4 regions of the Oleiphilus sp. HI0132 genome follow, and region 1 is predicted to be linked to each of the others. Evidence: predicted binding sites of a transcription regulator. Region 1 holds the regulator's gene; each other region holds the start of a gene.
The links. The regulator sigma-54, encoded in region 1, starts transcription at its own class of promoters, with help from an activator protein. The targets are predictions, from matches to a motif close to TGGCACNNNNNTTGCTNT.

Region 2: A3766_RS00325 (flagellar hook-length control protein FliK) is a predicted target of sigma-54. The motif match lies at 2,652-2,669, and genes of this name have one in related genera.
Region 3: glnL (nitrogen regulation protein NR(II)) is a predicted target of sigma-54. The motif match lies at 2,277-2,294, and genes of this name have one in related genera.
Region 4: glnK (P-II family nitrogen regulator) is a predicted target of sigma-54. The motif match lies at 2,680-2,697, and genes of this name have one in related genera.

The regions. Positions count from the first base shown of each region.
Region 1 covers NZ_LWGJ01001353.1:6,262-11,822, reverse strand. Annotated here, with positions in the region: gene rapZ (RNase adapter RapZ) at 1-437, opposite strand, end outside; gene ptsN (PTS IIA-like nitrogen regulatory protein PtsN) at 480-941, opposite strand; gene hpf (ribosome hibernation-promoting factor, HPF/YfiA family) at 968-1,276, opposite strand; gene A3766_RS20700 (RNA polymerase factor sigma-54) at 1,379-2,923, opposite strand; gene lptB (LPS export ABC transporter ATP-binding protein) at 3,234-3,959, opposite strand; gene lptA (lipopolysaccharide transport periplasmic protein LptA) at 3,972-4,580, opposite strand; gene lptC (LPS export ABC transporter periplasmic protein LptC) at 4,564-5,133, opposite strand; gene A3766_RS20680 (HAD family hydrolase) at 5,152-5,561, opposite strand, start outside.
Region 2 covers NZ_LWGJ01000014.1:16,296-21,856, forward strand. Annotated here, with positions in the region: gene A3766_RS00305 (protein-glutamate O-methyltransferase CheR) at 1-492, shown strand, start outside; gene cheD (chemoreceptor glutamine deamidase CheD) at 554-1,195, shown strand; gene A3766_RS00315 (chemotaxis response regulator protein-glutamate methylesterase) at 1,237-2,280, shown strand; gene A3766_RS00320 (STAS domain-containing protein) at 2,319-2,621, shown strand; gene A3766_RS00325 (flagellar hook-length control protein FliK) at 2,797-4,074, shown strand; gene fliL (flagellar basal body-associated protein FliL) at 4,248-4,751, shown strand; gene fliM (flagellar motor switch protein FliM) at 4,848-5,561, shown strand, end outside.
Region 3 covers NZ_LWGJ01000533.1:745-6,305, forward strand. Annotated here, with positions in the region: gene glnG (nitrogen regulation protein NR(I)) at 1-1,069, opposite strand, end outside; gene glnL (nitrogen regulation protein NR(II)) at 1,074-2,201, opposite strand; gene A3766_RS06385 (hypothetical protein) at 2,457-3,038, opposite strand; gene A3766_RS06390 (type I secretion system permease/ATPase) at 3,182-5,434, shown strand; gene A3766_RS06395 (HlyD family type I secretion periplasmic adaptor subunit) at 5,427-5,561, shown strand, end outside.
Region 4 covers NZ_LWGJ01001239.1:90-5,144, reverse strand. Annotated here, with positions in the region: partial or broken gene A3766_RS18255 (SOS response-associated peptidase) at 1-211, opposite strand, end outside; gene A3766_RS18250 (PilZ domain-containing protein) at 321-719, opposite strand; gene A3766_RS18245 (ammonium transporter) at 895-2,154, opposite strand; gene glnK (P-II family nitrogen regulator) at 2,222-2,560, opposite strand; gene A3766_RS18235 (hypothetical protein) at 2,700-2,996, shown strand; gene A3766_RS18230 (accessory factor UbiK family protein) at 2,989-3,237, shown strand; gene A3766_RS18225 (YifB family Mg chelatase-like AAA ATPase) at 3,432-4,943, shown strand.

The sequences.
Region 1 (5,561 bases):
AGGGTTAGTTTCGTAGTGTCGACAGTCAGGTCAGCTTTTAGTGCCAGCTGGTCGAGAAGCGTTCTTTCGGTTTCAATCGCTTCGGTGAGTGAGTGTGTTGTGCTGCTAAGTGGGTGTTTGCGTCGAGTATCGTGAAAGCGCTTTAGGAGCGTCTCACTTTGTGCGTCAAGAAAAATGATATCGACATCAATCTCCATCTGCTTTAGCTTCTCGTAAACTTGGGGGAATGCTTCTATTCCACCCTGCAGATTTCTAGCATCGATACTGATCGCAACGTTACTTAACCTTGTATCTTTACCTTGTAGTGATTGTTTACCAAGGTTTAGTAAAAGCCCAACCGGTAAATTATCAATGCAGTAATACCCCATGTCTTCAAGGACGTGAAGGGCCGTGCTTTTTCCGGAACCGGATCTGCCACTGACAATAACGAGCTTCATAAGAAGTTCCTAGCAATTTTGAGCTTCTAAGGTTTGTAGGTCTTAAGCAATTATTTTCTGATAAAGTTCAGTGCCTGTAGCAGATTCCCTTAAACTATCGCAAAAAGCAGTGTTGTTGAACTTCTCTGCAATTTGACTTAAAAGATCCAGGTGCTCGCTCGTCGCCTCGGAGGGGACAAGTAAAACGAAAAGAATATCAACGTCTTCGTTATCTATCGAGTCAAAAGGTATCTTTTTTTCAAGTGTAAATAGACAACCAATAACTTGTTTGCAGTTTTCCAGTCTGCTGTGGGGAATGGCAATTCCTTGCCCAACTCCCGTGCTTCCCAGTCGTTCACGAGAAATAAGGTTGTCAAATATTTCAGTTTCATCAAGATGAGGAAATTGTTTTGAGACCAGGTGTGCAGCCTGTTGAAGAACTTTTTTCTTGCTACCACCGGGCAAACCGCGTTGGGTTAGCTCCGGTGACAAGATGGCCTCGATAGTAATTTTATTTTCAGACATTTTTCGACTCTAAAGATCGCTAATAACTAGCGTGCTGCTGCGCCGTGTGCGCGGTCAACTTTCTTTTCCTTGTGCTTAAGAATTTGACGGTCTAGCTTATCAACTAGCTGGTCGATAGCGGCATACATGTCGTCGTTCTCGGCGTGGCCGTGGATATCTGCACCAGCGATATGTAGCGTTGATTCAGCAATATGTGCTTGTTTCGATACAGAAAGGGTTACCTGTACGTTGCTAATGCCGCCAATATGGCGCTCTAGCTTTTGCAATTTGGTTTTCACATATTCTTTAAGTGCATCAGTTAAATCTACATGATGGCCAGTGATATTTAATTGCATAGTATTCTCCTATCATCGTTATTTTTAGCGAGAGTTGAATATTGACTCACTTTTCGCTTATCAAATCAACTTGCTGCAGGCAGCAAGTTATCAAATATTGTATTAAACCAATCTTTTTCTTTCGTTCGATGGGGGGATCGACATCGCTTCGCGGTATTTTGCGATAGTGCGGCGGGCGACGTTAATTCCTTGCTCTTTCAACAAGTCGGCAATCTTGCTATCGCTAAGAGGTTTTTTAGGGTTTTCTGCTGATATTAACTTCTTAATAATTGCGCGAATCGCTGTTGACGAGCACTCTCCGCCAGTAGTTGTGCTGACGTGGCTTGAGAAAAAGTATTTGAGTTCAAATATGCCTCGTGGCGTATGCATGTACTTTTGTGTTGTCACACGAGATATGGTGGACTCATGCATTTCTACCGCTTCAGCAATATCATGTAAAATCAGCGGCTTCATCGCTTCATCACCATAGTCAAGGAAGCCTTGTTGGTGAGCTACTATCTTACTTGCCACTTTTAGAAGCGTCTCGTTACGACTTTGTAGGCTTTTAATAAACCACTTTGCTTCTTGAAGTTGATCCTTCATAAAGGTGTTGTCGTTACTGGAGTCAGCTCTCTTTATAAACGAAGCATAATTTGCATTGACCCTTATTTTTGGCGCAATCTCTGGGTTGAGCTCAACTTTCCAGCGTCCTTTTTCTTTCTTTACGACGACATCTGGCACAATGTACTCAGGCTCGGAAGAAGCAATGGATTCACCTGGTTTAGGGTTCAAAGACTGAATTAGAGAGATAACCTCTTTCAGTTCATGCTCTTTAAGGCGGCTGCGTCGCATTAGTTGAGCGTAGTCTCTTGATCCTAATAAGTTCAGGTAGTGGCTGATTACAAGCTTTGCTTGTGGTAGCCAGGGCGTATCTTTTGGTAGCTGGCGTAACTGTAGCAGCAAACAGTCGGGCAGGTCTTTGGCAAATACCCCAGGTGGATCAAAGTGCTGCACGCGTTTTAAGACGGCTTCAACTTCATCTAATTCAACCGGGTCTTCGTCATCTGAGTTGTGCAGCCCCTCGTGTATCTCTTCAACGGTATTCGTTAGGTAGCCGTCTGTATCTGTTGCGTCGATTAATGACATCGCAATGTATCGGTCGCGATCAGACATGGGGGTAAGGTTAAGTTGCCAATCTAGATGATCTGCAAGAGACTCGGTAGCAGCGTTTCTTTGTTCGAAGGCATTGTTGTCATCTTCGGGAACGGGACCACTGGGCGCATTGTTTGTATATATGTCATCCCAAGCCGTATCAACAGGCAGATCTTCCGGTATAGTATCTGACCACTCTTCACTAGGCGTGTCGGCTTCATTACTAGCAGGTGCTTCGCTCGAACTGGTGTCTGTACTACTGCTTTGTTGGTTGTCCTGAGAGGCGTACTCGTTGCCATCATTTTGATGACTTTCATTCTGATTTTCTTGTTTATCACTTGTATTTCCAGGCTCGTTGTTATCGTCCTGGAGTTCGAGCATAGGATTAGATTCCAATGCTTCTTGTATTTCGTTTTGAAGGTCAAGAGTCGACAATTGTAGCAAGCGGATTGCTTGCTGCAATTGAGGTGTCATTGTCAGTTGTTGACCGAGCTTTAATTGGAGAGAAACCTTCATGTTCATGAGGATGTCACCAACTTAAGACTTAAATTTTGAATCATGTATTGTCGCTTATTATATTTTGCGGAAATGGTCGCTGTGAATAAACGTATTTATATTTACTTCATTTACACAAGTGTAGTGCGAAGATAGCAAAGTGTGAAACAAATAAAAGTATATTTACGTTACCAGCCTACAAATAATTGTTTTAGATCAAGTTATCGTCTTGTTGACGTGAAAATTGCATGCTACTCATTTCTAAGCTGAAAGTCATGCTTAATTGTTTGTATATGCTGTTCGAATCGAATGCTATGAACTAGCCACTGGCTTATAATTTGAATTGATTGCCCAAGTAGACTTGTTTGACCTTTTCATTATTCAGAATGTCTTCAGCACTTCCTGAAGCAATGATATGGCCATCACCAACAATATAGGCTTTTTCACAAATATCCAGCGTTTCTCTAACGTTGTGATCGGTTATGAGTACGCCGATATTTTTACTTTTAAGGTGAGAGACGATTGACTTGATGTCGTTGACCGATATTGGGTCGACACCTGCGAAGGGCTCATCGAGTAGAATGAAGTCAGGCTCCATTGCTAAAGCTCTGGCTATTTCCACTCGCCTACGTTCACCGCCTGACAAGGCCATGCCAAGACTATCTTTGATGTGAGTGATGTGAAACTCTTCGAGTAAGGCTTCCATTCTTTGTCGCCTTTCGCTGCGAGAAAGATCTTTTCTAATCTCTAGTACCGCCAGGATATTGTCTCGAACACTTAACTTTCTAAATATTGAAGCTTCCTGGGGCAGGTAGCCGACACCGTTTCGTGCCCTATCATGCATAGCCATGGATGATAGGTCGGTATCATTAACTGATATCTTGCCTTTATCATGCTTAACCAGGCCTACAATCATATAGAAACAAGTGGTTTTACCAGCACCGTTAGGGCCGAGCAGCCCGATCACTTCACCGCTGTTGATAGTCAGGGAAACATCTTTAACTATTTGGCGTTTATCATAGGCCTTGGCTAGGTTTTCTGCTTTTAAAGTTTTCATTGTTGCTCAGGTCTATTGCTTTTGCTCGGCACCGGACTCGGCATTTGGAGCAGGTTCGAGTGGCAGTTTGTTTTCGTTTTCTGGAGAACCTTTTATTAGTGGCACTTCAGTATTTTCCGATGCGGTCTCGGCATTAGGGTAGTAATGAATTTTAACTCGAGACCCTTGGGTCTGATCTCCCTTGGCGCGTATAGCTCTTCGTACAATGTCGTACTCTATTTCTTCACCTGAAAAGGAGTTGTCTTGTTGTACTAACTTAGCTTGGCCGGAAAAACGTAACAAGTTGTCTTTTGCAATATAAGTAATAGAGCTGCCATAGCCATGAGTGTTCGGGCTATCGGCGCTTACTTGTTGTACAAAGTGTGCTGGCTGGCCAGAGGCCTGGATGGTTGTAATGCTGCGATTTGTCGCCTTTACAGAAATATTATCTGCTTCTAGGCGAGATAAACCTTGGGAGATTATGACATTGCCGGTATAGGTTGACGTGCCATTCTGGTCGTCAAGGCTAGCCTGGTCTGACTCTATGGATATTGGAAGTTTACTGCTCGGGTCGATTGCAAAACAAAAAGCAGGCAAAAGGGTTAACAGGGTGGCACGGAGCAAGCTATTTATTGAAGGCATACTGTCCTCTGACATTGCTAAGGAGTTCAATGCGTTTTTCATTAAGCCAGCCGTTTAAGCCGGTTGCTTGAATGACGCTTTGATCTTTCCTAATGGTAACGGCTTGGTTTGATGAGATAAAGGCCTGTTTTCGGTCTATCGATATTTGATCGCTTTCAATGCTCCATGTTTTATCGCTGGGGATAATCTGCTCGATGATGACATTTCCGGAAAGCATTAGTGTATCGCTGTCTGGCTGGATTTCACCATTGTTGGCACTAAGTTGAATTATTTCTCCCTGTTCATTTGAGAGTGTCGCCTCAATGTGCTCGATATCGATTTGGTCAGATTGTGCGTAAAATAATGCGCTTTTACTTTGTAAGTTGGTTGAGAAGCCTTTGTCATCATATAGCGTAAATCTTGCGCCTTCGACGAATGCAGCGGGCCTGTCTGTACCTGCTTCTGATGCGCTTTTTTGGGTATCTTTTATCTTTTCTTCAGAAAATAAAATTAGACCCAGTGCAAGGCAGGCTAGGGCAATGATTAAAGGTCTGTAATGGCTCGGGTTAAGCATAAATAGCCTGTTTTGAGTCTAAGATAAATAGCTCTGGTGGTACGCTTCCAGAAGTCCTTTAGCTTCCAGGATAAGGTCAGAAACTTCACGGACAGCACCTTGGCCGCCAGGGGTTTGAGTGCAATGTGCTGCATGCTTTTTAATAAGGCTATGCGCATTGGGAACTGTGATGCCTAGCTGCACGCTGGTGATTGCAGATAAGTCAGGTAAGTCATCGCCCACGTAACATATTTGGTCAAAGGAAATACCGAGTTCTTCGCTAATTTCACCTAGGGCAATTTTTTTGTCTTCTCTTCCTTGAAGGATGTTTTTAATGCCAAGGTCTTTTGCGCGCCTCGCCGTTAGTGCTGAGGTTCGACCTGTGATAATAGCGACTTCGATATCATGCTTCATTAGTGCTTTAATTCCTTGGCCATCAAGAATATTAA
Region 2 (5,561 bases), on a different contig from region 1:
TCTGCAGGCTGCTCTTCTGGTGAGGAACCTTATAGCATTGCAATGACCATTCGGGATAACTTTGATTTAAGTGGCTGGGACTGCAAAATTCTAGCTACTGACTTAGATTCCAAAGTTTTGGGAAAAGGTCAGCAAGGTGTTTACGGGGTTGAGCGAATTGAATCGCTTCCTCAAGAGATCAAGCGGAAGTGGTTCATGTTTGATAAGAACCACCCGGATATCGTTAAGGTTAAACCTGATTTGCAGGAGTTAATTAGATTTAAGCGCCTAAACTTATTGGAACGCTGGCCAATGAAAGGCCCGTTCGACCTAATATTCTGTCGGAATGTCGTTATTTACTTTAATGAAGAGACTCAAGCAGTTTTGTTCAACAGGTATGCCGATATGCTTAAAGATGGGGGCTATTTGATAATTGGTCACTCAGAGAGCTTGAGTAGAGTATGTACAAGGTTTAAGCCAATAGGTAAGACCATCTACCAGAAAATTTCTTAGTATTGAATGTTGATTGTCGTTCAGGGCAGCAATATTACAGTTAATGTAGGATAGTTAGTAAATGTCACAAAATCACACTTTACCACCACCCCTAGCAGGCTTTGAGCATGTGAACAGGTATTGGGATAAGCGAATGAATGTTCCCGCTGCTAAAATAATGCCGGGTGAGTTCTATGTGAGCAAAACTGGAGAAATGATTGTTACCGTACTGGGTTCCTGTATTTCTGCCTGTGTTCGAGATGTGCAACTTGGTATAGGTGGAATGAATCACTTTATGTTACCAGAGCAAGGGGCTCATTCGACGGAAAAGTGGGGAGCTTCAGAAATAAGCAGTGCCTCCAGGTACGGAAACTGGGCGATGGAATTTCTTATTAACGAAATCCTAAAGCTTGGTGGTACGCGTCGAAATCTCGAAATCAAAGTTTTTGGTGGCGGCAATGTTCTTAGCAACATGACTGACATTGGTAAGCGAAATATAGCGTACGTAAGAAAGTACATTTACGAAGAAAATTTTGAGCTAGCAGCGGAAGATGTTGGTGATATATACCCGAGAAAGGTCTTGTATTTTCCCGATACCGGTGCACTTAAAGTAAGAAAGCTTAGAGAAACAACAAACGATACAGTCTTGCAAAGAGAGATTAGCTATAGCAATGACTTGAAGCAAAAGTCCGCACCAAGCGGTGGTGTTGAGTTGTTTGACTGATTCGCGCAGTAATATGTCGTACTTTTCGTGGAGAAGTAGGTTTGAGTAAGATAAAAGTTTTAATTGTTGATGACTCCGAGCTAATTAGGCAGGTTTTATCTGAAATTATTGGCTCGGCACCAGACCTTGAGGTTGTGGCTGTCGCTGAGCATCCGCTTGATGCTCGTGAGAAAATTAAGCAGTTCAGTCCAGATGTACTGACTTTGGATATTGAAATGCCAAAAATGGATGGCATTACATTTCTGCGAAATTTGATGAGATTGCGTCCCATGCCGGTCGTTATGATCTCTACTTTAACTAGTAAAGGAGCTCCGGCTACGCTTGATGCGCTTTCAATTGGCGCAGTTGACTATATCGCAAAACCACAAGGTGGTTCCTGGGATAACCTTTCGGATTATGCGCTAACAATTCAGAGTAAAGTTAGAAATGCTGCCATTGCGAATATGGCGGCTCATGATAGAGTGCTTTCGTCGAAGCAAGCTTCTAGTGAGGCGACAGAAAAACGTAAATTTGACGGGCGAAAAATTATTTGTATCGGAAGTTCTACGGGTGGAACGGAAGCTCTACGTGAAGTCCTGCAAGGGATGCCAGCAAACTGCCCGCCTATTGTTATGGCGCAGCATATACCTGCTACCTTTAGTGCCTCATTGGCGCAGCGGCTTGATGGACACTGTGAAATCACAGTTAAGGAAGCAAAGAGTGGTATGCCTTTGGAGCCGGGCCATGCTTATTTAGCGCCAGGCGACTTCCATTTAAAAGTTTACGAGAAAAACGGGCGCTTGGTTACCTCTCTATATGATGGAGAGAAGGTCAGTGGTCATAAGCCTTCGGTCAATGTATTATTCGACTCAGTCGCACAGCATTATGGGAAATATGCAGTTTCAGCTATCCTAACGGGGATGGGAAGTGATGGCGCCGAAGGTATGGAAAGAATACTTTCAGTGGGCGGTGCAACTTTTGCTCAAGATGAAGCAACGAGTGTTGTATGGGGAATGCCCGGCGCAGCTGTTAAACTTAACGCTGTGCAAAAAGTGCTCCCGATAAATAAAATTCGAGAAGCGCTACTTAAGGCTTGTGAAAGGTAGCGTTAGGAAATATCTATTTAGACAAAGGTGAGGCATAAATGTCAATCACATCAGTACTTTCAACGGATGATAACTCTCTAACTATTGCGATTAAAGGTCGCTTTGACTTTGCTTCGCATCAGAGTTTTTGTGACGCTTACGAAGGAAAAGACAACGGTGTTAGTGAATATCGCATCGATATGCGCGACGTCAGTTATCTAGACAGCTCTGCTTTGGGAATGTTGTTGTTACTTAAGGATCACGCAAAAGAAAATGTAAAAATCAGCATAGTTCACTGTTCTGATGAGGTAAAAAAGATATTCGAGATCTCTAATTTTAAACAGCTATTCGATATTCATTAAATTAAGTACCATTCTCTAAATAGCGGATATTGGCCCGATATTCGCATAATCCTCCCTAAAGCGTAGTGTAATCAAGTTAGACGACTAACTTGAGCGCCTACAATTCGCTTGTCCTAAAGCTATTTTTTCTAAGTCATAATTAATATGGCTTGAGCGAAACGGGTGGTTGTTGTTCATGCAAAATATATCTCTATCAAACCCTGTATCAGCAGGAAACGCACCAGCAGCGTCAACTAGCGGTCCAGCATTGGGCGCGAGCAGCGAACCGGGTGCATCACCCATAGAGGGTTCATTTGGTGCTACATTAACAGGTGTCTATCAGTCTTCTATAAGTCCTGAGAAACTTGATGATATTGCTGCTAAGCTTGAAGCTTTAGGGCTGGATTCAAGCTTCCTGGATGATATCAACGCATTATTGAGTGGCAATTTAATGTCTCTGGATGCGGCACAGCAAGGCATAGAATTGCCGGAAATGAGTACTTTTCTTTCTAACTCGCTGGCAGAGCTTGAGAGTGGTCTTGGATTTTCAAGTGATGACATACCCGAAGATGTGTTGGCATCTTTGCTAAATACGGTAAATGGGATACAACAAGCCCTTGCACCGGTAAGTGCTAACCTTCCACAAGCATTGACTGGGCTTGATTCAGGTGTGGCGCCAGTAAGTGTTTTGCCTGGCGTATCTTTTCAAAACCAGGATGCTAAGAAGTCTCAGGTGAACCTAAATACGGCAAACCAAATTCAAGCAGCTCCGCTTACCAATTCTAATATTGATTCAGGGCTTGGGTTGTCTCCTCAGAATTTGTCCCAAAATGGCAGTGCTAAGCTCAATTTGGAAGAGGAGGTTGTTAGTCAGGCATTGCAAGGTGAATCAAAGTTTAAGGCGATTGCGGATAGTACTAGTAGTGTTGAAAGCATTCTGGAAAAAACGATTGGTAGTGGTGTAGAGCGTTCATCTTCGCTACTTAAAACAACGTTTTCGGAAGTGCAGCAGAAATTAGATAACGCGCCTTACTCGACAACAGTAATGACGGGTTTGGATGAGGTTGAGTGGGGGGAGGAAGTTGGCCAGAAGATAGTTTGGCTTACGGGAAAGGCAATTCAGTCTGCAGAGATCCACTTAAACCCTGCTGAGCTTGGTCCAATTGATGTAAAAATTTCTGTTCAAAATGATGCAGCAGCCATTACATTTAACGCCCATAATGCTTCAGTCAGGGAAATGCTTGAATCTAACGTTGTGCGTTTACGTGAAATGATGGAGACAAACGGCGTTGAGCTTCAGGAAGTGAATGTCGATGCACGCAGCGGTGATGAGCGTTTTGCATCCAATGATCAGCAGCAAGGTTCTAATGGCTCGGAAGATCAGCAAGAAGATTCTGAAGATTCTAGTAGTGAAACAGCTACGACAGAATCGATTTCACGCTCCTCTTCAAATCTCGTTGACTACTTTGCCTGATAAGTTTTTATCAGGCCCTCTTCATTTTCGCCCTCTTTAAGCTAAACTAATATCAAATAGTTAAAGGCAACAGTTAAGCTTCCGTTTAAACGGAGAACTGTTGTTTTTGGCATACACTTTGCTGGATATCTGTAAAGGTGCTCAGCTGCGATTTGATATGACGGGATTTTGACGTGGCAGAAGAAGAAAACAAAACTGAAGAAGAGCAATCTGGCGAAGGTGGTTCAAAGAAAAAGCTAATTATTATTATTGCGATCGTTGCAATTTTAGCTATTGGTCTATCGGTTGGTGTGACGATGTTTTTGCTTGGTGGCGATGAAGACGCACCAACTGAACCGGTTATTGAAGAAGAAGTAAAGGAGCCAGCTAGCTACATTCCAATTAAGCCAGCATTTTTGGTTACGTTTAATGTCGATGGGCGTCAGCGGTATATGCAGATTTCATTATCTGTTTCTAGTCGTGATGCCAGTGCTTTGGATGCTTTAGACCACCATATGCCTTTGATACGTTCACGTTTATTGAATGTATACGCAGATCAGGACTTTCAACAGATTCGCACTGAGGAAGGTAAGTTAGCGCTTCAAGCTCAGACAGTCGAAGTGATTAATACTGTCTTAAGTAGTGAAGAGGCTGGTGAGATAGAGAACGTTTATTTCACTAATTTTGTATTGCAGTAGTTTTGTTCAAGATGTTTTAAGTTATTTGTTTGGTGTTATTTTCGCGACCGTCAAATAGCTTATTTTGTGATTGCTTAAAAATTCATATAGTCAGGTATTAGTGTGCAAGATTTATTATCACAAGACGAGATAGATGCGTTATTGCATGGTGTCGATGATGGTGATATCGACACGGAGGACGATGCCGATGAAGAAGGTATACGCAATTACGACTTAGCGAGCCAAGATAGAATTGTGCGCGGGCGCATGCCTACGCTCGAAATGATCAATGAAAGGTTTGCCCGCTACACCAGAATCAGCTTGTTTAACCTGCTCCGTAGAAACGCCGACGTTTCTACGGGCGGTGTCCAGATCATGAAGTTTGGAGAGTATATCCATACTCTTTACGTTCCTACCAGTTTAAATATTGTCAAAATCAGACCTCTTCGCGGAGCTGGTTTATTTATTTTTGATGCCAAGCTAGTTTTTAAACTTGTTGATAACTTCTTTGGTGGTGATGGGCGTCATGCAAAAATTGAAGGGCGTGAGTTTACGCCTACCGAGATTCGGGTTGTTCATATGGTACTCGAACAAGTCTTTATCGATATGAAGGAAGCGTGGAGCGCAGTTTTCAAAATTGATTTTGAGTATATGAACTCTGAAGTTAACCCTTCAATGGCGAATATTGTTAGCCCTAGTGAAGTGATAGTAATTAGTACCTTTCATATCGAACTAGATGGCGGTGGTGGAGACCTTCATCTGGCCATTCCATACTCTACCATTGAGCCGATTCGCGAGATCCTCGATGCTGGTGTCCAGAGTGATGTTGAC
Region 3 (5,561 bases), on a different contig from region 1:
AGTACTCTTCGGTCTCAGGGCGTAATTGCTTGATGTCGACCGAGAGCTCTTCAGCTGCTTTGCTTAAGAAGTAGTTCGCCAGGGTGGGGACGTCTTCACTTCGGTCGCATAGTTTAGGTAGGTGAACGCGAATAACGTTCAAACGGTGAAATAAATCTTCCCGGAAGCTACCTTCTTGAACCAGACCTTCAAGGTTTTGGTGGGTTGCAGCGATAATCCTAACGTTAACCTTAACGGGTGTGGTGCCACCGACTCGATAAAACTCACCATCTGCAAGTACACGTAATAGGCGGGTTTGCGTATCGGCAGGCATATCTCCGATTTCATCGAGGAAAAGTGTACCGCCATCAGCCTGTTCAAAGCGTCCGGTGCGCTGTCCTCCAGCACCTGTAAAGGCACCTTTCTCATGACCAAATAACTCAGACTCAATCAGGTCGTTGGGAATTGCAGCCATGTTTAAGGCAATAAATGGTAACTGTGCACGGGGGCTATGCTGATGCAAAGCACGAGCGACCAGTTCTTTACCTGTTCCTGATTCGCCATTGATCAGAACCGTTATATTTGACTGTGATAAGCGGCCGATAGCGCGAAACACTTCCTGCATCGCTGGAGCTTTACCAATGATTTCAGTATTTTCTTCATTGAGCTCCGGTGCATCAGGCATATTCTGTGCTTTTTGCTCTTGGGAGTGAGCAATGGCGCGTTTGATTAGTGCGACGGCATCATCTAGATCGAAGGGTTTGGGTAGGTAGTCGAAAGCGCCACTCTGATAGGAGGAAACAGCGCTGTCCAAGTCGGAATGAGCGGTCATAATAATGACCGGAACTGCCGGTACGCCACGATGCAAATTATTAGCTTGAATCTTTTCAAGTAGTGCAAGCCCATCAATGCCAGGCATACGAATATCACTGATAATCGCATCAGGGCTCTCGCTAGAAAGTCGTTCTACTACACCTTCACCGCTTTCAAAAGAGCGAAGCTCGTAGTCTTCTTTTGCTAGTGCTTTTTCAAGTACCCAGCGTATAGAGCGGTCATCATCAATGATCCATACAAGTGGCTTTGTTGTCATAGTGTTACTCCGAGATACTTGAAACGTTTGTTGGTTTAGGTGAGCGCGTGCTATCGATAGGGATATAAATAATGAAGTCGGTTTTACCTGGTTTGCTTTCGCACTCGACCAAGCCATCGTGCTTGGTAAATATGCTTTGCGTAATGGATAAGCCCAGACCTGTACCTTCTGCGCGCCCACTGATCATGGGGTAAAAAATATTCTGAATGGAATCCTTTGGTATACCTGGGCCGTTGTCGATAATATCAACCTTTAGTACCAGTCGATGTCGAGTATGACCAATAGTGAACTGCCTTAGAGTTCGCGTTCTCAAGACAATCTGAGGTGAAGGATTTTCGTCTTTTTGCTCAGACAGTGCTTGAAGTGCATTTTTCGCAATGTTCAGAAACGCTTGAATTAACTGACTTTTATCGCCCAGGAATTCGGGAATACTTGGGTCGTAGTCCCTGATAATATTAATTTTGCCTGCAGATTCGGCATGAATCAGGGTGTGAACTCTTTCAAGGATCTCGTGGATGTTTGTTTCACAACGCTTGAGGGCTTTATTAGAGCCGAGCATTCGATCTACCAGACTTCTCAGCCGGTCCGACTCACTCATTATAATTTGTGTGTATTCATGATGCTCTGGGTTGGTCAGCTCTGCATCAAGTAGCTGAGCGGCACCCCGAATTCCACCGAGAGGGTTCTTAACCTCATGAGCGAAGCCACGAACAAGGATTTGAGCTGTTTCCTGGTTCTCATGCAGCTGTTCTTCACGGCTGATCCGCTTCAAACGATCCTTTGCTTGCATTTCGATCAGCAGTAAATCCTGAGAATCTTGAGAGAACTTTGATGCCGAGCAGTCTGCAAGAAGCTCTTGGCCGTTGTGTAGAATAAACTCGCAGTCACGTTGAGTGTATGAGTGCCCGCCATCAATAATGGCCTGGAACTCGTCAAACAAAAGCTCTTCATGTTTAATAAAGAGGTGATCTAGCTTGCTGGATAGTATTCGTTTGTAACCGGCTTGCAGGAGCATTTCGGCAGCAGGATTGATAAATTTAATCTGGTAATTTGCATCAATAAGGATAACAGCAGTCGACAAGCCTTCGAGTATGCGTTGTTGGTAGGCATCTGAGAACAGGTTGGTTGTCATTAAAGCTTGTATCCATTGAAAGACGAAATTACATGCAAACAGGCTTGCTCTTGCCTGGGGCGAACTATAATAGCCAAAGCAAGAAGCAAACCAATGTTTTATGTGGCGTCGAATATGTTCAGAGAGTAGCTATTTAGCGAGCTCCCGACTGCTTGCGTGTCAGGGCTCTTGGTTTAGTATAGATGAAGATAGGATGTGCGCACCAATTTTGTGCATTGCTTTTTTGGGGTGTTCCCTATTGGTGCTCTCTATGTGTTAGTTAATTTTGAACGCTCTGGCGATAGGTCGATGAACTGTAAATTGACTACTGGCTGAGATAAGAGCCTTGTTTTGTGGGTCGATAACTTGGACCGTGATCGTGTGTGTTCCTCTATTTAGGCTTGTTAGCAGCAAGCTCGCCCCTTTTTGTAATGCAACTTCGGCACCATCCAGCAGAAAGCGCAGTTTGTCCTCTGCTCTTAATGAAGGCTCTAATATGGTGCTTACAGTGATGTCACCCGTGCCTGAGTGGAGTGCGCTCCGGTCTATTGGTGCGCTAATAACAAGTGACTGGTAAAGAAAGCTGTCGTCTGTAGGTGCAGAGCTAAAACTTATGGGGCTTGGTTTTAGTGCAGGTATGGTTGGAACGGGTTCGACTTCCAAGGTGACGGCGTTGCTTTGTGGTTGGTCTGAGTACGATATGCTGCCATCTGGTTTTGTGACTTTATAGACGGTTGTTGTGCTGGTGCTTTCTTCGGCATACAGCTTACTCGTGCTGACGAAAAACAATAAAGCCAATAAAGTAACCTTTATGGCGATCAACAAATTGCTAGTCTTGAATTGATCTTGTGTAAGCACAGTCTATACCCTCGTTAAATAACTGCTATAGTTAGAAAAAGCTTTGAAGAAGCAGTGTAACAGAGAGTCTTTTCGCTTCTAAAGCTCATCTATAGTTTAGCTCACAATTTGATGAGCTATTTTTGATATTTGAGGTTTTTTCTTTGTCCCATAATTCCGCCAGTAGCTCTTATGACAATGCGGCGAATGTATCGAGTGCTGAAGCAGTAGAGCCTGCTCAAGTAGCTGTATCGCGTTATCTTCAAAATGCTTATCTGCATGTCATGGCGCTAGCTGGGTTTGCTTGTTCACGTGAGGTGTTTTTGCACGGCTTACCCGTAGACGAAAGAGCTTCAAGTAGCGGTATGATGAGAGCGGTTCATAGCCAAGGCAAATTACAGTGCCGCCAAATGGATTTGGCGGATCTGGATAAGGCTGCCTTGCCTTGCCTTGCTCAGCTTAAAGGGAGTGATGAGGCTTGGCTCGTGATTGAGCGCTACGATACTTCCCGGTGTGCTTATAGCGTTAAAATTTTTAGCTCTGAGGGAGAGGGGCAGGCTTATTGGAGCGAGTTTGAGCTTAAGGAGAAAATCTCTGCAGAGCTGGTTTCGGTATTTCCAAAGGCGCATACGAGCAGTTCCTTAGACCAGCCAAGAAGAAGTGGTTTTGCTTCGTGGATGTGGCAGGAGCTAAGAGCTTTAAGCAGTGTTTATCGGGATATCATCGCAGCTACTTTATTGATTAACGTCTTTGCTTTGGCTGCGCCATTGTTTGTCATGAATGTTTATGATCGGGTAGTTCCCAATCAGGCAATCGAGACGCTTTGGGTTTTGGCGTCAGGTCTGGTCTTAGTGATCGTTTTTGAGCTGCTGGTAAAATTGCTTCGACATGTGTTTTTGGAACAGGCCGGTAAGCGTTTAGACTTGGTTTTGTCGAGTAAGCTATTTTCCAAGGTTTTGAATATCAGGCTCGAAGAATTTCCTTCGTCAGTGGGCTCACTTGCCAGTCAGGTGAAAGAGTTTGACTCGATCAAACAATTCTTTACTGCGGCGACAATGACAGCGCTCGCAGATGTTCCTTTTGCCATTATCTTTCTATTGGTTATCGCTTCTGTGGGTGGGCAGCTGGCCTTGGTGCCTTTAATAGCGGCTGCTTTCCTCTTGCTCTATGGTTACGTTGTGCATTTCCCGATAAAAAAAGTGGTTGATTTGATGCAGCAGGCAGCCGCTGAAAAAAATAGTGTTTTGGTTGAGAGCTTAAGCGGCATTGAAACGATCAAGTCCCTTAATGCGCAAGGGCGTCAGCAGGGCTTGTGGGAGAGAGCGCTGGTGCGTATGTCGCTACTAGGAGTAAGAGCCAAGCATCTGACCGACTCTGTATCGATCGTATCTGCGTCCGTTATGCAGCTTTCAACCATGGCGATTGTAATTGTCGGTGTTTATCAGATTGAGCAGCAAGCTCTGAGTTTAGGCGCTTTGATTGCTTGTGTGCTGTTAAGTTCTCGCGCCTTAGCGCCGATGTCCCAGATTGCTAACCTGATATCTCAATACCAACAAGCAAGGTCAGCGCTTAAGGGCTTGGACGATTTATCTCGGCGTGATGATGAATTAGAAGATATTTCTAAATCGCTGAGTTTGGGGGGCAAAATAACAAGTATCGAAGTGCGAGATTTATCCTTTTCGTACTCGGGTGGGCCTAAGGTGCTGAAGGACATAAATCTATCTTTGAATGCAGGTGAAAAAGTAGGGATTATTGGAAAGATTGGTTCTGGAAAAAGTTCACTGCTTAGGTTGTTGCTGGGCTTTGGCAGGGCTGACAGTGGTCAATTATTAATGAATGGCTTCGAGGTTCAGCACTTGAACGCAAGTGAGCTAAGGTCTTCTATTGCTTATGTTCCCCAAGAAATTACCCTGTTTAGCGGTAGTCTGCGTGAAAATATTCTAATGAAGGCTCCAGAAGTGCCGCAGGAAGCTTTGCTTAAAGCGGTGGAATTGTCAGGTTTGTCGGAATTGGTTCAAACTCATGAGATGGGTTTGGATATGCCGATAGGAGAGCAAGGGAAAGGCTTGTCTGGTGGGCAGAGGCAGTGTGTGGCAATCGCTAGAGCGCTTATCAATGACCCTGACTTATTGTTATTTGATGAGTTAAGTTCTTCAATGGATAATCAGACAGAACAGATGATCATCAATAATATTCGGAATATCTCTAAGGATAAGGTGCTGCTACTTAGCACGCACCGGGCTTCTTTGCTGGCCCTGGTGGACCGAATTATCGTGATGGATCAAGGAAAAATTGTTGCTGATGGGCCAAAGGAAAGTGTTTTGGATGCGCTCAAGCGAGGCTTGATTCAGGCAGGGAGCCAAAGTGCTCACAATGATAAACAAGGTCATGGAAAGGGAGGTGTTTCCAATGACTGAGTTCCGTTCAACCCCTATCACTCAAGCCTTAAATGATCATGGTAATGTCATAAAGTCACGACGCTTGCTGTGGCTTATAATTTTGATCTCTTTTTCATTTATCTGCTGGACTGCTTATGCAGAGGTG
Region 4 (5,055 bases), on a different contig from region 1:
CCTGAGCGTTGAATATGGTGTGATGTGCCCAGTGAGGGTTGATCCCCCAGAGAGCAGGCGTTTGCGATAGCTTCTCATGCTGATAGTGAAGGCAGGCGACCTCTTGTGAAGGGCGTTGGTCATGATTGTTTATGGCATGAAAAAGTATATGAAATGCTTCGAATACGCCTGTATCGACGATCGCTTTGTCTACTTCAAATCTTCCACACATGTAAAGGAGCCTCTGCCTGAAACTAAGCTTATTACCTTATTGGAATATTATCATAGGCTGTGATGAAAAATTAACGAAAAGTCAGAGGCAAATTACTGATTCCCTTGATTTAGATCTGACCTTCAGCATATTTTTTAAAAAATGCAAAAGCAGTGTCCGGCGCTTCTTTAATAAATACGCCAAGCGTGAAGCCGTCCGGAGCGATCGAGGTGTGTTTGATCTCGCCCAGTACTTTGAACTCCATTTTCTTGCCATTGTAGAAAGCGGCAATTTGAAGTAGCACCAAAGCATCTTTTCGGAAGTCTACGGGGCTTACCAGTGAGGTTCCACGTTCAGAGATGTCTTTCGTTTTACATTGAACGACTTGTTTCTTGCGGGTTGTAATTGTTGCACGCCAATGGGCTGAACGCCTTGTGTATTGACGGCGCTCGGCTCCGTCATTCAAAGCTTCCGCCGTAATTTCCTGAGTGTTTTCAAGAGCTTCTGTAATCTTCTTTTTATCGGGCACTATGTGAAACTTCCTGGTCAGAGTTGGCGAGGAGTTAACAACAATAGTCTAGAGCTGCGGAAGTATCAATGTCTTGATAGTAATTATATGTGTCTTTTGTTGGCTGCTTTGACGCAAAAGGCGGGCATAAAAAAGCGCCTACAATGAGGCGCTTTTTAGTTTGTTTAACTCGAGATTAGTCGCGAGTAAACTCTGGGTAAGCTTCCATACCACACTCAGAGATATCAACACCTTCGTACTCTTCTTCGTCAGTTACTCGGATGCCCATGATTGCTTTAAGAACGCCCCAAACAATCAAGCTACATACGAATACCCAAACAAAGATCGTTAGTGCACCAACCAGCTGGCCAGCGAATGTAGCGTCAGCGTCTGATAGAAGTACTGCGAAGATACCCCATAGACCTACTACACCGTGTACCGAGATTGCACCAACAGGATCGTCAAGCTTAAGCTTATCAAGTGTTACGATTGAGAATACTACGATAACACCACCGATCGCACCAATGATCGTTGCTAGTAGTGGAGAAGGATCAGCAGGCTCTGCAGTGATCGCAACCAAACCTGCTAGTGCGCCGTTCAATGCCATTGTAAGGTCAGCCTTACCGAATAGAATACGTGCAACGATCAATGCAGCGATCAAACCACCTGCCGCAGCAGCGTTAGTGTTCAAGAATACGCTTGCTACTTCGTTAGCTACTTCGATACCACCCAGTTTAAGAGTAGAACCACCGTTGAAACCGAACCAGCCCATCCACAGTATGAATGTACCTAGCGTTGCTAGAGGAAGGTTCGCACCTGGGATAGCGTTAACCTGACCGTTAGCACCGTACTTGCCTTTACGAGCACCTAGCATGATAACACCAGCCAATGCTGCTGCAGCACCTGCCATGTGAACGATACCTGAACCAGCGTAATCGCTATAGCTACTGAGGTCGTACATACCGAACACAGAGTTACCACCCCAAGTCCAGCCACCTTCCATTGGGTAGATGAAACCCGTCATAACAACTGCGAATGCTAGGAAAGCCCAAAGCTTCATACGCTCAGCAACCGCACCCGATACGATAGACATTGCCGTTGCAACGAATACGACCTGGAAGAAGAAGTCAGAAGCGCCTGAGTAAACAGAGTCACCGCCGAAGCCGTTTTCAGCAGAATCTGCTAGAGCTTGAGCAACGTCTATAGTTGCAACGCTGTCAGTACCTGATAGGAAGAAGCCGCCGCCATACATGAACTCGTAACCACAGATTAGGTACATGGTGCATGATACTGCAAACAGTGCAACGTTCTTGGTTAGGATCTCAGTGGTGTTCTTGGCGCGAACCAAGCCTGCTTCCAGCATGGCAAAACCTGCTGCCATCCACATAACTAATGCGCCGCACACCAAGAAATAAAAGGTGTCCATTGCATACTGCAATTCATAAATGTTGTTCATTACGTTTTCCATAAGGAAATCTCCGTACTGTATTCTAAAAAATTAGTTGCTTAGTGATGAATGAGATTTAAACCGCATCAGTGCCGGTTTCACCGGTACGGATTCGAATAACTTGCTCAAGCGGTGAAATGAAAATTTTACCGTCACCAATTTTGCCGGTATTAGCTGCTTTGCTGATAGCTTCAACAACTTGGTCAACCAAGTCGGAACCAATGGCAACTTCAACTTTAACCTTAGGAAGAAAGTCAACAACGTACTCAGCGCCACGGTATAATTCCGTGTGACCTTTCTGACGGCCGAAACCTTTAACTTCAGTTACGGTAATACCTTGTACGCCAATTTCAGACAATGACTCACGTACATCGTCCAGCTTAAATGGTTTGATTATGGCAGTTACGAGTTTCATGGATATCTCCTGTGCTGTCGCTGCAATATTTACTAGTTAAAAAAATGTGTTTTAGTTCTTGTTTGCTATTCAAAATGAAAAACGAATCTCTCATTCGGAATAACAAATCTGATCGGTATATAGCAGGGGGTGTGCCAGTTTGAAAAAAAGCTTATATAACAGTTACATAAGATTAAGTGTTATTGTTGAGTGGTGGTTTTGTTGTGGTCTTGTGGTGCGGGCTTGGATTTGGCGCACCATAATGACGCAATATCTGATGCGGGTTGGCGGCGAGCGCATCTCTTTGGTGATTTTTATAGGGGGAGGATCTGATTATTTGAAAATAGATCTGTCCTTTTTAGGGTTGTGGGTTTCGCTGGCAGGGCGTGTTAGAATAGCTCTTTTGTTTGATGTAGAAAGAATGTCCCAGGCATTCCAAGGAGCGTTTGTTGCTTAGCCCTCAAGAAGTACTTAACACCATCCACGAACAGGTTAGTCAGATATTACCTGACGCCGGAAAGTCGGCTCAAGAGGATCTGACTGCGCAACTGAAAATTCTTATTAATGGTGTCATTTCCAAGCTGGATTTAGTCACTCGTGAGGAGTTTGAGACTCAGCAATTGGTGCTGGAAACAACACGCGCCAAATTGGAACAACTAGAAAAAGATTTTGCTGAATTAGAGAAAAAGTCAGCTTGATTTAATGACGAACAGATGGAACTTGTTCGTTCTTGCACTGTACTTATGCAGTGCTTGCACTACTGAGGGGCATAATGCTGCTGATCTAAAATGGCGCAATAGTTAATACAAAGCGTATTAATGAGGCGCTTTCCGGTCTACCTGATACAGCTCCTTACCTTCTTAAACAGATATGAACTTAGCAAAGGAATGCGATGTCGTTATCTATTATCTATACCCGGGCTCAGCTCGGTGTCGATGCACCTTTGGTGACAGTCGAAACTCATCTCTCAAATGGTTTGCCATCCCTAGCGATTGTTGGGCTTCCAGAAATGGCTGTTCGAGAGAGCAAAGAAAGGGTACGCAGTGCCTTAATCAACTCTGGCTTCGAATTTCCGAATCGGCGTGTGACCATTAACTTGGCGCCTGCAGACTTGCCTAAACAAGGGGGACGATATGATCTGGCAATTGCTATTGGAGTCCTGGCTGCGACAGGTCAAATAGACTCGGAAAAGCTTGGTGAAAGTGAGTTTATTGGTGAGCTGGCCTTAACCGGAGACTTGCGCCCGGTTGCCGGTGTATTACCCACGGCTATTGCCAGCGTAAAAGACGGCCGATGTTTATTTATCCCATATGGTAACGCTGATGAAGGGAAAATGGCTGGCAGCGATACAATTTTCCCCGCACGCCATTTGAGCGAAATTTGCCAGCACCTTAAATCACCCGGTGTTTTGCAAGCCCTTTCTTATGAAGAAATGATTTTGGAAGACGAAAAGCAGCCGGATATGGCTGATATTAAGGGTCAGTTCCAAGCGAGACGTGCTTTGGAGTTGGCAGCAGCTGGACGCCATAACCTATTATTCTACGGCCCTCCAGGGACAGGCAAGAGCATGCTGTCCTCTCGCCTGCCAAGTATTCTGCCACGCTTAAGCAATGCTCAGGCAGTGGAGGTGGCCTCAATCTATTCGCTGGCGGGTATTCCCAGAAAACCGGGCTTGATGATGCAAGCGCCTTTTCGTTCTCCTCACCATACAGCTTCTTCCGTATCGCTCGTTGGTGGTGGCGCACAGCCAAAGCCTGGTGAAATATCCTTATCCCATTATGGTGTATTGTTTTTGGATGAGTTGCCAGAGTATGCACGCTCGGTGCTTGAAGTACTTCGGGAGCCGATTGAAAGTGGGGAGATCAGAATTTCCCGAGCCAGTGCGAGCCTGACATTTCCGGCAGACTTTCAGTTAATTGCAGCAATGAACCCATGCCCTTGTGGCTATAGCGGCCACCCTACAGTGAGTTGTACTGATACCCCCCAGCAGATAAGTAACTATCGGCGGAAGTTGTCGGGCCCCTTATTGGATCGCTTCGATTTGCATGTCGAAGTGGCGAGTCAACCTGCATCGGTTTTACTTGGCAAAGCTCAGGCTAGTGAGTCTTCGAATGAGGTACTGGCTCGCGTGAGCAAAGCCCGAGACGCGCAAATCACCAGGCAGGGCAAGCTTAATAGTGCGCTTGAGGGTGGGGAGATTGCAGAACATTGTGCCATGCAAGACGATATGCGCACTTTTCTGGAGTCCGCCATGGATAGGATGGCTTTGTCGGCAAGGGCGGCTCACCGGATTCTTAAAGTCGCGCGTACTTTGGCAGATTTACAGGAAAGTGAGAGTATTCAAATGCTTCATTTAAGTGAAGCTTTGGCTTACCGGGGTTTGGATAGAAAGTCTGGTAGCTGAGTGCTATGTAAAGAAAAGTCTTTAAAGCTTATGGCGTACAGCTGTGACTTCCATCGCTTTATGAAATTGGCTAAGATGATGGCCTAAACTTACGCATCATAAATAAATAGCC